3 regions of the Anaerosalibacter massiliensis genome follow, and region 2 is predicted to be linked to each of the others. Evidence: riboswitches for the same ligand, from Rfam matches in the RefSeq annotation. Region 2 holds a riboswitch; each other region holds the start of a gene.
The links. Region 2 has a riboswitch for S-adenosylmethionine ahead of NSA23_RS14065 (methionine ABC transporter ATP-binding protein). Riboswitches for the same ligand answer to the same signal wherever they lie in the genome.
Positions count from the first base shown of each region.

Region 1: linked by a shared signal. The riboswitch ahead of metK (methionine adenosyltransferase) and the one ahead of NSA23_RS14065 (methionine ABC transporter ATP-binding protein) in region 2 are both predicted to bind S-adenosylmethionine.
Region 3: linked by a shared signal. The riboswitch ahead of NSA23_RS09875 (O-acetylhomoserine aminocarboxypropyltransferase/cysteine synthase family protein) and the one ahead of NSA23_RS14065 (methionine ABC transporter ATP-binding protein) in region 2 are both predicted to bind S-adenosylmethionine.

Region 1 covers NZ_JANJZL010000008.1:46,859-52,280, forward strand. Annotated here, with positions in the region: tRNA gene NSA23_RS11420 (tRNA-Pro) at 115-191, opposite strand; gene NSA23_RS11425 (COG2426 family protein) at 398-871, shown strand; SAM riboswitch class I at 931-1,045, shown strand; gene metK (methionine adenosyltransferase) at 1,135-2,322, shown strand; gene NSA23_RS11435 (sigma-70 family RNA polymerase sigma factor) at 2,516-3,079, shown strand; gene NSA23_RS11440 (DUF1659 domain-containing protein) at 3,134-3,355, shown strand; gene NSA23_RS11445 (DUF2922 domain-containing protein) at 3,387-3,605, shown strand; gene NSA23_RS11450 (YvrJ family protein) at 3,666-3,809, shown strand; gene NSA23_RS11455 (hypothetical protein) at 3,869-4,447, shown strand; gene recD2 (SF1B family DNA helicase RecD2) at 5,258-5,422, shown strand, end outside.
Region 2 covers NZ_JANJZL010000013.1:50,051-55,472, forward strand. Annotated here, with positions in the region: gene NSA23_RS14055 (MetQ/NlpA family ABC transporter substrate-binding protein) at 1-741, opposite strand, end outside; partial or broken gene NSA23_RS14060 (methionine ABC transporter permease) at 755-1,320, opposite strand; gene NSA23_RS14065 (methionine ABC transporter ATP-binding protein) at 1,321-2,325, opposite strand; SAM riboswitch class I at 2,444-2,542, opposite strand; gene NSA23_RS14070 (YkuS family protein) at 2,640-2,912, opposite strand; gene NSA23_RS14075 (hypothetical protein) at 3,015-3,254, shown strand; gene NSA23_RS14080 (spore coat protein) at 3,271-3,534, shown strand; gene pyrB (aspartate carbamoyltransferase) at 3,770-4,693, shown strand; gene NSA23_RS14090 (aspartate carbamoyltransferase regulatory subunit) at 4,693-5,124, shown strand; gene NSA23_RS14095 (dihydroorotase) at 5,127-5,422, shown strand, end outside.
Region 3 covers NZ_JANJZL010000006.1:21,816-27,237, forward strand. Annotated here, with positions in the region: gene NSA23_RS09865 (homoserine dehydrogenase) at 1-789, opposite strand, end outside; gene NSA23_RS09870 (homoserine O-succinyltransferase) at 800-1,636, opposite strand; gene NSA23_RS09875 (O-acetylhomoserine aminocarboxypropyltransferase/cysteine synthase family protein) at 1,650-2,927, opposite strand; SAM riboswitch class I at 3,012-3,115, opposite strand; SAM riboswitch class I at 3,175-3,268, opposite strand; gene NSA23_RS09880 (phospho-sugar glycosidase domain-containing protein) at 3,419-3,520, opposite strand; gene NSA23_RS09885 (ROK family protein) at 3,526-4,431, opposite strand; gene NSA23_RS09890 (glycoside hydrolase family 1 protein) at 4,445-5,422, opposite strand, start outside.

The sequences.
Region 1 (5,422 bases), on a different contig from region 2:
TAAGCTAAAATAAATTGAACCGGTTATTGATAATATATAAAATAGTATATAATAAAAAATAAAATAGGGTATAAAAAAAGAAGGATTGAATTTTCAATCCTTCTTTTTTACAAATGGTCGGGGTGGAGGGATTCGAACCCCCGGCCCCATGGTCCCAAACCACGTGCGCTACCAAACTGCGCCACACCCCGTAATTCCGACGACTATTTTATTATAGGAGATTTTAGATTATAATGCAATGCATAAAAAACAGCTAAAAGTTAAAATATAGCTATATATCTATTGATATCTCGTCAAATTTAATTATATCTAACTATTTCAAACTATTTTGTTTTTTGTAAAGGAATTTATTATAATGGGTAGAATATATTAAACTAGTAGTAGTGAGGGGGATTATATGTTGGATATATTAGAAACGATAAAGGATGAAATAACTGTAATATTAGTTGCTGCCATGCCTCTTGTAGAACTTAGGGGGGCTATTCCATTAGGTATCTCCTTGGGTTTTACACCATTAGAAAGTTTTATTTTAAGTATTATAGGTAATATAATTCCTATACCTTTCCTATTGAAACTTTTAGGACCAATAATGAATTATTTAGAAAAAACTGCTCTTTTTTCTGAATTAATAAAATGGGTTAAGAAAAGAACTCTTAAAAGAAGTAGAGAAAAAATACAGAAATATAGTTTATTAGGACTTTTTATATTAGTTGCTATACCAATTCCAACTACAGGAGCTTGGACTGGATGTATAGCTGCAACATTACTTAAAATAGATTTTAATAAAGCTTTAGCTGCTATTATAGGAGGAGTAATTACTTCAGGAATTATAGTATTTAGTCTAAGTTATAAGGTTATATCAGTTTTTTAGTCAATTGACTAAAAATTTTTAGTGTGATACAATTAAATAAATGAATACAAAATCTTGATACCTTATCAAGAGTGGTGGAGGGAATGGGCCCTATGAAACCCGGCAACCTGTAACTAAGTATAAAAGCTTACGACGGTGCTAAATCCCACAGAATTAAATTCTGAAAGATGAGGTGACAGTTTGTCTGCCTTTTCCTTTGGGAAGGGCTTATTTATTTTTTAGAATAAATTAAGCTATTATGCTAAATTTAAGGAGGTACTCTTATGAAAAAGTGGTTATTTACATCAGAGTCAGTAACAGAAGGTCATCCAGATAAAGTTTGTGATCAAATTTCTGATGCCATATTAGATGCTATTTTGGCAGAAGATCCTAATGCTAGAGTAGCCTGTGAAACTTCTGTTACTACTGGACTAGTATTAGTTTCAGGGGAAATTACTACAAATTGTTATGTGGATATACCTAAAGTTGTTAGGAAAACTATAAAAGAAATAGGATATACAAGAGCAAAATTTGGTTTTGATGCTGATACTTGTGCGGTACTAACATCTATAAATGAACAATCATCGGATATAGCAATGGGAGTGGATAAAGCATTAGAACATAAGGAAAATGGCGAAGACAAATATGATGAAATAGGTGCTGGAGATCAAGGCATGATGTTTGGTTTTGCTTGTAATGAAACAGAAGAACTTATGCCTATGCCTATAGCCTTAGCTCATAAACTATCTATAAGACTTTCGAAAGTTAGAAAAGATGGTATACTTCCCTATCTAAGACCAGATGGGAAAACTCAGGTAACCATTGAATATGAAGACAATAAGCCTGTAAGGATTGAAAATATAGTTGTTTCTACTCAACATAGTAGTGATGTAGATTTAGATACTATAAGAAAAGATATTATTGAAGAGGTAATAAAGAAAATAGTTCCAAAAGATATGATAGATGATAATACTAAATACTACGTAAATCCGACTGGAAGATTTGTAATAGGTGGACCAATGGGGGATGCTGGACTTACTGGTAGAAAAATAATTGTAGATACTTATGGTGGATATGGAAGACATGGTGGAGGAGCTTTTTCAGGAAAAGATTCAACAAAAGTAGATAGATCTGCAGCTTATGCAGCTAGATATGTAGCAAAGAATATAGTAGCAGCCGGACTTGCTGACAAATGTGAAGTAGGACTTGCTTATGCTATAGGAGTAGCTAGACCATTATCTATATATGTTGAAACTTTTGGAACTGGGAAAATTAAAGATGAAAAGATTGAAGAATTAGTAAGAAAGCATTTTGATTTAAGACCTGCAGCTATTATTGATAAATTAGATTTAAGAAAGCCTATATATAAACAATTAGCAAGCTATGGTCATTTTGGAAGATGTGACCTAGACTTAACGTGGGAAAAAACTGATAAGGCAGAAGTACTTAGAAAAGAAGGTCTTGAAGTATAAGGAGTTTTTTAAAGTCTATAAGTTTTTGTAAAAGACTTATTTAAAGTACGGTATTTATATATAAAGTAATATAAAAATTGTAAAAGTAGAGTAAGTAGAATGGCTTACTCTACTTTTTTTTATTTCCTTTTTTAAGAGTAATATAGAGTTGCTAGCAATATTAGAAGGCCGGTCTTCCACTAGGAGGATATGTTTGTATAGAGAAATAGAAAGTCTTGTAACTCTAGGTAAGAAGGGAGATAGAAGTTCTAAAGAAAAATTATTATTTAAATTGAAACCTTTAATCTTAAGCTCTATAAAAAGGTATTACAATGACTACTCTCAATATGATGATTTTATACAAGAAGGGTATGAAATAATACTCAGTTGTATTAAAAATTATGATAATTCAAAGGAAACAAAGTTTTTAGGATATGTGAAATTACAACTCAAATATCATTATTTAGATAAGCATAAAGAGAAAAGTCTTTTATCTTTAAATGAAACAATAGATGATGGTGAAGAATTTATAGACTATATAAAAGACGATGGATTCGGACCTTTAGAAATTGCTATAAATAATCAGGAACGAGAAAGTTTATATAGAGGTTTATCAAGTCTTAGTAAGAGACAAAGGGAGATTTTTATAAATTACTATATTAAAGGAATGAATATGGTAGACATTAGTAAAGAATTAGATATATCTTATAGGACAGTAGTAAATACAAAAACAAAAGCAGTAGAAAAAATGAAAAAAATAATAAATAAAAATATTTAATAATAGTAAGATTGTCACCTTATTTCTATATAAGAAGTAGAAGGAGGTGATAATATGGCAGTTACAGAACTAAAGGAATCTTCCAAATTAAAATTGGAACTAGATGGAGGAATGGATGGAGATAAACCTATAGTTAAATCTAAAACTTATTCTAGGATTAAAGTAGATGCAGCTAATGAAAATGTTTATGAGGTAGGAAAATCTCTATCAGCTCTTCAATCTATGCCTTTACTAAAGGTAAAGAAGGTAGAAGAGGTAGAACTACTAGAAGAGTAATCAAAAGAAAATAATATAAGGAGGTGATTTAATGGAGAATGCTAAATTGCAAATGATATTTAAAAATGAAGAAGATAGAAGGGTAACTTTTTCAGTAGATGATCCAAAGGATGATTTAACTGGAGAGGAAGTAAGAAATACTATGGACACTATTGTAGATACAAATGTATTCTTCTCTGCAGGAGGGAATATTATATTGCCAACAGGAGCCAGAATTATTAGAACTACTATTGAAGAAATGGAAATATAATTTGTAAGTGGTGGAGATATCTCCACCACTGTTTACTTAAATTAAGGAAAGGAGGTTATCATGGAGGAAATTTATACTCAGATAGCTAATTTAGGTTTTCCAATAGTTATATCTATTTATCTTTTGGTTAGAATAGAAGGTAAATTAGACGATTTAACAGAAAGCATAAACGAGCTATCTAAAGTTATAACTAGTATAAAATAAAAAATCCTCTCTTGACTTAGAACTAGTGTTCTATTATAATAGTCGAGGGAGGGATTTTTATGAATATAGGGAAATATGTAGAAGAAGAATTGATGGCTTTCATTCCCGTATATTTAAATATGAAAGGGAATTGTACAGCTATATATACTTATAAAAGTGGAGAGATTTATATAGATAAGAGCTTGAGGAGTTTTTTAAATTGCCTAGGTAAATATTTTTTAATAGATTTAAAGGAATCAAGAAAACATTATGGCAATTTATTAAATGTAAATAATTTAGTTCCTATTCCCTTCAATAGAGAAAATATATTTATACCAATTAAAACGAGAAAACCTATATCTAGAAATGATGGAGCTTTAGGCTATATAAATATAAATTATATAGATAAAATTGAAGAAGGACTAAATGGTGTAAATATTTTTTTAAAACCTAATTATAAAATCAAAAGTCTGAATACTTTGAAAACTGTCGAAAAACATATTAATAATGGAGAAATAGTAAGAAAGTTTTATGATGAAAGAGAAAAGGGAATATATGAGACTATAGCTTTTTATGATGAATACAATAAACCTGCAACTAAAGGAGATATAGCTATTTTGCGGGAGGAATTGCTTAAGATTAAAGAAACTTTAGAATAAGACAGGTTTATATATTAATAAATTTAGTATTATTATTAAGATGCTGTTTTAGTAGACCTTCTTTTCATATAGTGCTAGTTCACGGATTTTAAGTTATTAGACTTTTCTTCCGAGAAAGCTTTGGAGAAAATAGGATTTAAATTTTACAAAACCCTACTGTAAATTATGGTTATTTCCTAAGTTGATTAAAAATTAATTTCACGGGTTTTGCGAAAAACTTTGTCTCTATTTTCTACCCAAAGGCTTTTTAAGTCAGCAGACCTAATACCTTAAAATCCTAGGGATATTTCTTTATTTCTAACTATATTTATTCTAATAGTACAATATTAAAGCAAATAGAGATAAAAGGTGAGTGACTTAAAAAAGTTTTGCTATGAAATAATCTGAATAAAATAGAAAATGCGTTAAGAATTTTTCACTGTTTGAGCGAAGCGAGTTTGAAAATATTTAGCGTTTTCTATTTTATGAAGATACTATTTTATCAAAACTTTTTTTGGAGCGAATTTTTATCTCTATTTGCGGAAATTGACATTATGTGAAAAGAAAGTGTACATTCTAATATCTTAAAATCCGTAGATTGGCACTATTATAAAAGAATTATATTAAGATAATAGGACTGACTTAAAAAGTTTTGATTAGAAACTTTTTGGCAAGAAAGCTTATTATCTTAAAACCTGCAAATTTGCACTATATGAAAAGAAGATCTATGAATTAGTACAAATTAAAAAGAATATAAGCTATATTTAAGTAACGGCAATATTTTATGATATAATATTATTTAATATATGATGATAATTGGAGGAAAGTGGCTTGGTTACTGTAGAGGGAATTGTAGAGGAGATAATATTTAAAAATGAATCTAATGGTTTTATTGTTGCTATATTAGAAGCAGAAGGAGATTCAATAACAATTGTAGGATATGATCCATTTCTAAAAACAGGTCAATCAGTAAGGGTAGTTGGAGATATGGTATAT
Region 2 (5,422 bases):
ACTTTGAAGAGTTTTTATTAATTTTTGAAATTTTTCTTCTTTTTCTTCACCTGCTCTTATAGCAATAATATTTGCATAAGGTGAATCCTTATCTTCTAAAATTAGAGCATCCTTTGTTGGAGTAAGACCTGCTTCAATAGCATAGTTTCCATTTATTACAGCACCATCAATATCTTTTAGTACTCTTGGCAATTGAGCAGCTTCCATTGGTTTAAATGAAATATTTTTAGGATTTTCTTCTATATCTTTTTCTGTAGCTGCAAGGCCAGAATCTTTATTTAATTTAATTAAACCATTTTTTTCAAGAAGTAAAAGAGCTCGTCCTCCATTTGTAGGATCATTTGGTATAGCAATAGTACTACCTTCTTTAAGTTCATCAATAGATTTGTAACTTGATGAATATAATCCTAAAGGTTCTACATGAATTTTTCCTAGAGATGCAATATCAATATTTCTTTCTTTTTTAAAATCATTCATATAAGGTTCATGTTGGAAGAAATTAGCGTCAATTTCTTTGTCAGCTAAAGCTAAGTTTGGTTTCACATAATCTATAAATTCTATTATCTCCAAATTTATTCCTTCACTTTTTAAATCATCTTTAATATTTTCCACAATTTCTTTATGTGGTACAGGAGATACTCCTATTTTTATAGTGTTTTCTTCTTTATTACTTTTTCCACATCCAGTAAGTATTGAAAAACTAAGAATTAAAATTAGAAATAATAATATATTCTTTTTCAAAATAACTCCTCCTTTATTTTTTGTCTATAGATATAGCTAATTTATTTCCAAGTATCTGTATTCCTTGTACTAAAATTATAATAATTATTACAGAAGTTATCATAATATTTGTTTCAAACCTGTATAATCCATATCTTATAGCTAGATCTCCTAATCCTCCTCCACCTATTGCACCAGCCATAGCTGAATAACCAATTAGATTAATAATAGTTAAAGTAACTCCCATAATTAAAGAAGGCATAGCCTCTGGAATAAGTACTTTAAAAACTATCTGAGGTACTGTAGCTCCCATAGATAAACTAGCTTCAATTATTCCACCATCAACTTCTTTTAAGGCAGTTTCAATGACTCTAGCTACAAAAGGAGCAGCAGCAATTGAAAGAGGTACTATAGTGGCAGTAGTACCGATAGTACTCCCTACTATTAGCTTAGAAAGTGGAAATACTAATATCATTAAAATAATAAATGGAAAAGATCTAATAATATTCCTAATGGAAAACCTATAGTTAGAGAAAAAATAGTAGAGAAAAATACCATGTATAATGTTTCAAGTAAAGATGGAATTAAAAGCTCTAACATCTAAATCACCTCCAGTTTTATATCTTCATCTTTTAGCCAGTCTATAGCCTTTTCAATTTCTTCAGATTTACCTGATATTTCTAATATTAAATTTCCTATACTTGTACTCATTAGTTCATTTATATTTCCTGAAAGGATATTTACATCTATATCAAAATATTTCACCATTTTAGAAACTATAGGTTTTTTAGAATTTTCTCCTAAGAAACTAAGTCTTAAAATTTTGCTCCCAGGTTTTCTTTCATAGTCTATTTCTTCTTCAGTATTTAATTTTAAATTAGAAATAAATTCAGTGGCAGTTTTAGTTTTAGGATTAGTAAAAATTTCTTCTACTGTACTAAGTTCAATTATCCTTCCATCTTCTATAATAGCTACTCTATCGCAGATATCTTTTATAACTTCCATCTGGTGAGTTATAAGTACAATAGTAAGTCCAAATTCTTTTCTAATTTTATCTAATAAATCTAATATAGATTTAGTTGTTTTGGGATCAAGGGCAGATGTTCCTTCATCACTAAGAAGTATTTTAGGATTGTTGGCTAAAGATCGTGCAATAGCTACCCTTTGTTTTTGTCCTCCACTTAGTTGAGAAGGATAAGCAAGTTTTTTATCTTCTAGCTCAACATATTTTAGAAGAGTATTAACTCTTTTATCTATTTCTTCTTTACTTAATCCTTTTAGCTCTAAAGGGAAAGCAATATTCTTATAAACATTTTTTGAAGATAAAAGATTAAAATGTTGAAAGATCATTCCTATTTCTTTTCTTGTTTCTCTTAAGCTTGTATTATCAATATTAGTTATTTCACTTCCATCAATAAAAATCTTTCCATTACTAGGTTCTTCAAGCCTATTTAAACACCTAATTAAGGTAGATTTTCCTGCACCACTTAAACCAATTATTCCAAATATTTCTCCTTTTTTTATTTGAAGATTAATATCCTTTAAAGCATATATTTCTTCATTATTATTTTTATATATTTTAGATAGATTTTCTACTTTTATCAATGAGACCCACTCCTTTAAGCAATTAACGCATTAAATCATATTATATATGAAAAACCTCTTTCCACAGGTTTTTTTAAAAATAAAAAAACCTCTTTAAGAAGAAAGAGGTTAAAATCCTCTCTCATCTTTCGGTTACACCGTAGGAATTAGCACCTTGCAAATAAATGCAGGCTGCCGGGTTTCATCGGGCCAGTCCCTCCACCACTCTAGATAAGAGTTTATCATTATTTTTATATATTGAAGTTCGGATACAACTTTAGATTACATTCTATTATTAAAATTATGTTTTGTCAAGAGAGAGTATGAATTTTATTTTACTTTAAATTATTATATTTGTTTTCTAAAAGATCATATATTTCTTCAGGAGTTTTGCCTTTAGCCTCAATTATTGGAACTTGTGGGTTTTCATAATTTGCTCCACTAGTACTTAAAACATCAATTCCAGAAACAACTATAGCACTATATTCAGGAGAATTTATTTTTTCTAAATTTTTATTTTTATAAAGTGTATAAACATCATATCCAGAGTCTTTCAAGAAATCTATATAGGGAGTTAAATTGTTTTCAACTACTACTTTTTTTTCCACTAAATCACCTCCATTAAAATTATTATTGCCACTTTTCTATTTTAATATTTAAGTCTTTTTTGCCATGAATAAATCTATAAGAATGAAGCAAAATATTAAAGGATGAAAAATAAAAAGAATAGAAAGGAGAATTTTATGGCTTTAAAAAATACCTTAAATCTAGGTAATATAAATCAACAAGAACTACAAAGTATAAGGGAGATTGCTAGTAGTCATCAAACTATGGCTACAAAATTTGATTTTTATTCTAATCAATGTCAAGATCAACAAATAAAACAAATGTTTAAACAATCAAGTCAAGACGCTAAAACTACTGCTACAAATTTAATAAATTCATTATAAAAATAGGAGGTATATTATGCAAGAAAAAGAAATGGTAGATGATATATTATCTGGTACTAAGGCCAGTATAGATTATTATTCTAGAGCCATAACAGAATGTGCTAATCAACAACTTAGAAGCACATTACAACAATTGAGAAATGAAGCAGAACAATTCCAATATCAATTATTTCAAATAGCAGAACAAAAAGGTTATTATAAACCAGCACCAACAGCTGATCAGCAATCTATTCAAGAAGTTAAAAGTGGACTAAGTGGCGGTTCTACAGGAATGGAATAAAGTAAAAGGACTCCAGATGGAGTCCTTTTAAATTTCTATAGCCTATTGACAAATATCTTTAACTATGATATTGTAAATAAAAATAATAGGGCCTTTAAACTGATACTGTGAGATCAGAAAGGGAAGCATAAAAAATAGCCTCGCTACATCTATGCCTTCCTTTAGGAAGGTTTTTTTATGCTCTGGTCCTTTTCTTTTAAATTAGTCCTGAGAGACTAAAAAAGGAGGTAATAAAATGTTAAAAGGTAGACATTTAATTGGTTCAGAAGATTTTACTAAAAGTGAATTAGAAGAAATATTTATTTTAGCAGATGAAATAATATCAAATCAAGATAGTTTTATAGATTCTTGTCATGGAAAAATACTGGGAACCCTTTTCTACGAGCCTAGTACTAGAACTAGATTGAGTTTTGAATCTGCTATGTTAAGACTTGGAGGTAATGTAATAGGTTTTTCAGAAGCTGCTTCAAGCTCTGTAAAAAAAGGTGAAAGCATTCCAGATACAGTGAGAACTATAGGCTCATATGCAGATATTATAGCTATGAGACATCCAAAAGAAGGTGCCCCTAAATTAGCTTCATTTTATTCACCTATTCCTATTATAAATGCAGGAGATGGAGGACATCAGCATCCAACTCAAACACTTGCGGATCTTTTAACTATAAGAAATACAAAAGGCAAATTTTCAAATTTAACCATTGGACTTTGTGGAGATTTAAAATTTGGAAGAACTGTCCATTCACTTATAAAAGCCCTTTCAAAATATGAAAATAATTCATTTGTGTTGATTTCACCTCAGGAATTAAAAATACCCAATTATATAAAAACTGAAGTATTAGATAAAAATAATATAAAATATATGGAAGTTGAACGATTAGAGGACATTATATCTAGTCTAGATATACTATATATGACTAGAGTTCAAAAAGAACGTTTCTTTAATGAGGCAGATTATATAAGACTTAAAGATAGTTATATTTTAGATTCTAAAAAAATGAATATGGGAAGAAAAGATTTAACAGTATTGCATCCATTGCCAAGAGTTAATGAAATTAGTTATGAAGTAGATAACGATCCTAGAGCTTGTTATTTTAAGCAAGTTAAATTTGGTATGTACGTGAGAATGGCCTTAATATTAAAACTTTTAGGGGTGATGTAATGCTTTATATAGATAGTATTGTAAATGGCATTGTGATTGATCATATAAAGGTAGGATATGGTTTTAAAATATTTAATTATTTAGGATTAAACAATGCAGATTGTAGAGTAGCACTTATTATGAATTCTCCTAGTAAAAAGCATGGGAAAAAAGATATGATAAAAATCGAAAATGTCATGGATTTAGATTTAACTATGTTAGGTTTTATAGTTCCTAATATAACAGTAAATATTATTGAAAATGAAAAAATAAAAGAAAAGATTAGTCTTTCCCTACCAGACAGAATAGAAGGAGTAATAAAATGTAAAAATCCTAGATGTGTAACTTCTACAGAAAGAAATATAAAGGATATATTTATTCTTACAGATGAAGACAAAGGAATATATAGATGTGAGTATTGTGATCATATTTATGATACTTGGGAGGAATAAAATTGAATTTACTCATAAAAGGAGCTAGAATTGTAGATTTTAATAAAGATTTTAAAGGTGATATTTATATTGAAAAAGGTAAGATAAAAGATTTTGGCTCAAATTTAAATTATGATTGTAAGACTATACATTGTGATAATTTAGTGGTTATGCCTTCTTTTATAGATATGCATACCCACTTTAGAGATCCAGGATTTACTTATAAGGAAGATTTAAACTCAGGGAGTAAAGCGGCGTTAAAAGGAGGATATACTTTTGTAAATCTTATGGCTAATACAAATCCTATATGTTCTAGTAT
Region 3 (5,422 bases), on a different contig from region 2:
TGGCTCCACACTTGCATAAATATGATTATCAGATCTTTGCGAACTACCAATGAGTTTGGGAACAAGTTTCAATTTTCTAAACTCATTTATATCTTCAATACTTATTTCATCAATTCCACGACAATTAATAAACTTTGAATCTACTGGTTGATTGTAAGCGATAGTGGATAATATAGCTAGTTTTCTTCCAGTATCATATCCTTTAATATCATCTGTAGGATCTGCTTCAGCATATCCTTTATCTTGTGCATCTTTTAATGCATCTTTAAAACAAATACCTTTTTCGTACATTTTTGTAAGTATGTAATTTGTTGTGCCATTTAATATTCCTTGAATTTGGAATATATCATCAGCTTTTATTCCTTGTTTTAAAGAATTTATTATAGGTATTCCTCCACCTACACTAGCTTCAAAAAGAAATGCCTTATTATTTTCCTTTGACAAATATAATAATTCCTCCATTTTGGAAGATACAACTGCTTTATTGGCTGTAACAACATGTTTCTTGTTTTCTAAAGCATATTTTAAATAATCATAAGCAATTTCTTTTTCACTCAAAACATCTATTACTATATCAACTTCTGGATCGTCTAATATATCTTTAGGATTTAAAGTTAGTAATTTATCATCAATATCAATATTTCTATTTTTATTTTTATTTTTAACTAGTACTTTTTTAATTTTTATTTTTTCCCCTATTTCATCTTCAAAAAATCTTCTCCTATTATTAATTATTTCATATACTCCTGAACCAACTGTACCAAGTCCCATAAGTCCAATATTTATCATTTATATACACCTACCTTATTAAATATTCATGTATCCAATTTGTATAAAATAGAGTAGCATGAGCTCTCCATCTTGATTTTAATTTAGTATTTAAATCATCCTTGTAAGAATAATATTTAGGCATTTTTATTGGTTTTCCTAATTTAGTATCTCTTTCATATTCTTTTTTCAATGTTTCAGATTCATATTCAAGATGACCAGTTAAAAAAATTTTATTACAACCTTTATCAGATACTAAAAATATTCCTGTTTCATCTGAAGTTGATAATATTTCGAGACCTTTCTCTTTTCTTATATCTTCTTCTCTCACTAATGAATATCTAGAATGAGGAACTAGAAACTCATCATCAAAACCTTTCAATAATCTATGATTTTTATTAAGAACATTGTGTGGAAAGACTCCAAATACCTTTTCTTCCAAATTATATTTAGGTATTCCATAATGATAATAAAATCCAGCTAAAGCTCCCCAACATATATATATGGTGGATTTTATATTTTTTTTAGAAAACTCCATTATAGAACTAAGTTCTTGCCAGTATTCTACATCTTCAAACTCTTTTAATTCTAAAGGAGCACCTGTTATTATCAATCCATCTAAAAAATCATTTTCTATATCTTTTAAAGTTATATAATTATCTTTTAAATACTTAAAACTACAATTTTTAGGAATATAACTTTCAAGACGAATAAAATATATATAAATATCTATAGAAACTTGGGATAAAAGATTTAAAAAATGTATTTCCGTTTCAATTTTATTTGGCATTAAATTTAAAATCCCTATTTTGGGAACTTTTTTCTCTTTTTCTAAATTTAAAACATTTTTTTCTAAATAAATACTCATTTTTATCACCTTTTTAAATTAAACTTAAAGCACTATGGAAGTCCTCTATTATATCTGAAATATCTTCTATTCCTACAGATACTCTTATCATGTCTTCTTTAATTCCAGCCTTTTTCAACTCTTTAGTACTAAGTTGTCTATGGGTAGTTGAAGCAGGATGAAGTACAGAAGTCCTTACATCACCTAAATGGACGACTAAAGAAACAAGATTTAAATTAGTCATAAATTTTTTAGCTCCAGCTTTTCCTCCTTCTATTCCAAAAGTAAGTATACCACTTCCACCTAAAGGTAAATATTTTTGACTTAATTCATAGTCAGGATGACTTTCTAATTTAGGATAATTAACCCAAGAAACTTTTTCATGACTTTCTAAGTATTTAGCTAACTTTAAAGCATTTTGGCTATGTTTTTCCATTCTTAAATGAAGGGTTTCTAACCCTAAATTAAACATAAAGCTGTTAAAAGGACTTAGAGAACAACCTATGTCTCTTAATAATTGGGTTCTGGCTTTTGTTATATATGCTTTTTCTTTAAACTCTTTATAATATCTAATACCATGATAGCTTTCATCAGGTTCTGTAAACTCTGGATATTTCCCATTATCCCAATTGAAATTACCTCCATCTATTATTACACCACCTATATTATTTGCATGGCCATCTATATACTTAGTTGCTGAGTGGATTATAATATTGGCTCCATGTTTAAAAGGCTGACAAAGATATGGAGTGGGAAATGTATTGTCAACAATAAAAGGTATATCTAATGTCTTTGCTACCTTAGAATATTTTTCAAAATCTAAAACATTCAATGCAGGATTTCCTATAGTTTCTGCATATATAGCCCTAGTATTTGGTTTAGAATAATTTAGTATTTCCTCCACATCCATATTTGGATCAATAAAAGTTACTTCTATACCATATTTTTTTAAAGTTGTGGATAACAATGTATAAGTGCCACCATACAATGTGGATAAAGCCAAGATATGTTGATTTTGTCCACATATATTTAGTATTCCAATAGTTGTAGCTGCTTGCCCTGACGAAGTGGCTAATGCTCCTACTCCATCTTCAAGTTGACTTATCTTTTCCTCAAAGGCAGCAACAGTTGGATTGCTTATCCTTGAATACATATGGCCTTCTTCTTTTAAATCAAATATATTTGCAAGTTGATCAGGATCTTTATACTTATATGTTGTACTTTGATAAATAGGAAGCACCCTTGGCTCTCCTGATTTTGGAGAATATCCTCCTTGAACACATATTGTTCCTTGTTTACAATCTTTTTTCATGTATATCTCTCCTTTCAATTTTTAAAAAATAAAAGACACTTCTATAAATAAGAAGTGTCTAAATAAATAAATGAAAATAAGACCTTCTTATCTTTCAGCCAATGGCTGCAGGAATTGGCACATTTCCAGTTTAAACTGGTTGTTGCCGGGCTTCATAGGGCCAGTCCCTCCACCTCTCTTGATAAGATTATCCATCAAAAAATCCTTCCTAATGTCTTAGGAAGGATTTAATCTCTTTTTATCATCCATCTTATCGACATTAGCAGAACCACCTTATTAAAAATATAACAGGTTGGTATAGGGTCAACGAGCTAATTCTCTACCCTAATTCTGGATAAGTTATATTATTTAATTGTTGTAAACATATTAACATCAAGTATAAGATATGTCAAGGAATATTTAAATTCAAAAATTTATATTATCTCTTTTAGACTTATTTTAATCATCTAAATTTTAAGATATGCCAAACAAAACATCCCATTGACACACATCTACTTTGATCTAAACTTTTGCAAAGGTCTAATTTTATCTAATAAATATACTTCTTCATCTGCAACTTTACCTACTACACTTGTTTTGCCACTATTAGGCATAGGCTTTAATTCAAAATGTAATTATATACTGCACCTATTAAATTCGCATCATTTCCATATTCACATTTTTTTATAGTGGGCAAAATAGTAGTTATATCTATATGAGCTTTTAAAAATTCTAATTTCTCATTTATTTTATCTATTAAATCTTCCCTCTCGCTTATAGCACCACCTATTATTATAACTTCTGGGTCATAAATATATTGAAGTGTATATAAACCAGTTGCAAAATTTTGATAAAATGTTTCTATCGCCTTTATGCAATATTTATTTCCTTCCTCCGCCAATTGAAACACTCTAACTCCATTTAAATCTCTTGGACTTATTCCCATTAGTCTGGCTGCATTTCTAACTATAGATGATGTAGAAGAAGTTTCACTCCAATTTTTAAATTTTCCTGTTTCAAAATCTCTATCCATTATCATGTATCCAAATTCTCCACCATAAAGGTTTTTCCCAGTATGAATTTTTTTATTTTTTATTATTGAACCGCCTATTCCAGTACCACATATTACAAATAGGGCATCATTAACATCTTTTCCAGAGCCTTTCCATACTTCTGCTAAAGCTGCACAGTTTGCATCATTTTCAAATGATACTTTAAATCCAGTTGTCTTAGTAATTAACTCTCTCATATTACAATGATGAATATAAGGTACTGCGCTAGCCCCTTCTATAATCCCCGTATTATTATTTACAGCACCGGGAACACTCATAGCTATACCATCTATTTTACTCTCATCTATTTTTATTTTTAAACTATCTACTACTTTTTTTATACTATTTAAAAAATCATCTAGTTTTTTTGGTGTAGGGTATTTTCCCTTATAACAAATATTTCCTTTTTTATCTGCCATACCGTATTTGATGTTAGTTCCACCAATGTCAAAAGTTATGATTTTTTTATCCATTTTTTATTCCTTTCTAATCATCAAATCCATTATTTTTTGCTACTTCTTTTATCCAAAGTCCACTTTTCTTTAGGCTTCGTTTGAAATTATTTTCTAAGTCAACTCTATATAAGCCATATCTATTTTTATAAGCATTGCACCATGACCAATTATCCATAAATGTCCATAGATGATATCCAAAACAATTTGAACCTTCTTCTATACTTTTATGAAGCCATTTTAAATGTTCCTTTATAAAATCTATTCTATAATCATCTTGAACCATTCCATTTTCATCTATAAACCTTTCTTCATTTTCTACTCCCATTCCATTTTCTGATACAAACCAAGGAATATTTTTATAATTATCTTTTATATTTATGCCTATATCATATAATCCCTTTTCATATATTTCCCAGCCTCTATATACATTCATTCTTCTTTCTGGCCATATGTAATATTCAAAAAAATCTTCAGGCATTAAACTTTCTGTATCTTTAGGTGTTTCTCGTTTTTGTATTCTTCTTGGCTGATAGTAGTTTACTCCTAAGAAATCTACTGTGTTTTTCTTTATTATTCTTAAATCTTTCTCTTTCCACTCTGGAGTTAAATCATTTTCTTTTAAAAATTCTATAAGTTCACTTGGATATTCTCCTAAAACTGATGGATCTAGAAAACTTCTGTTGAACATGAGGTCTACTAGATTAGCCGATTTTAAATCTTCCTTATCGTTACTTCTTGGATATGAGGGTGTTAAATTCAATACTATCCCTATCTTTCCATCTAATTTAAGTTTTCTAAACTCCTCTATAACCCTTGCACTAGATAACATAGTATTGTATCCAACTTGAACTGCCCTTTTCATATCGGTTACTAAAGGATAATGCATTTTATAAAGGTATCCGGCTTCCACTGGCACTATAGGTTCATTAAATGTTATCCACTTCTTGACCCTATCTCCAAAAATCTCAAAAGCTTTTTTTCCATAGAGAGCAAAGCTTTCTACAACTTC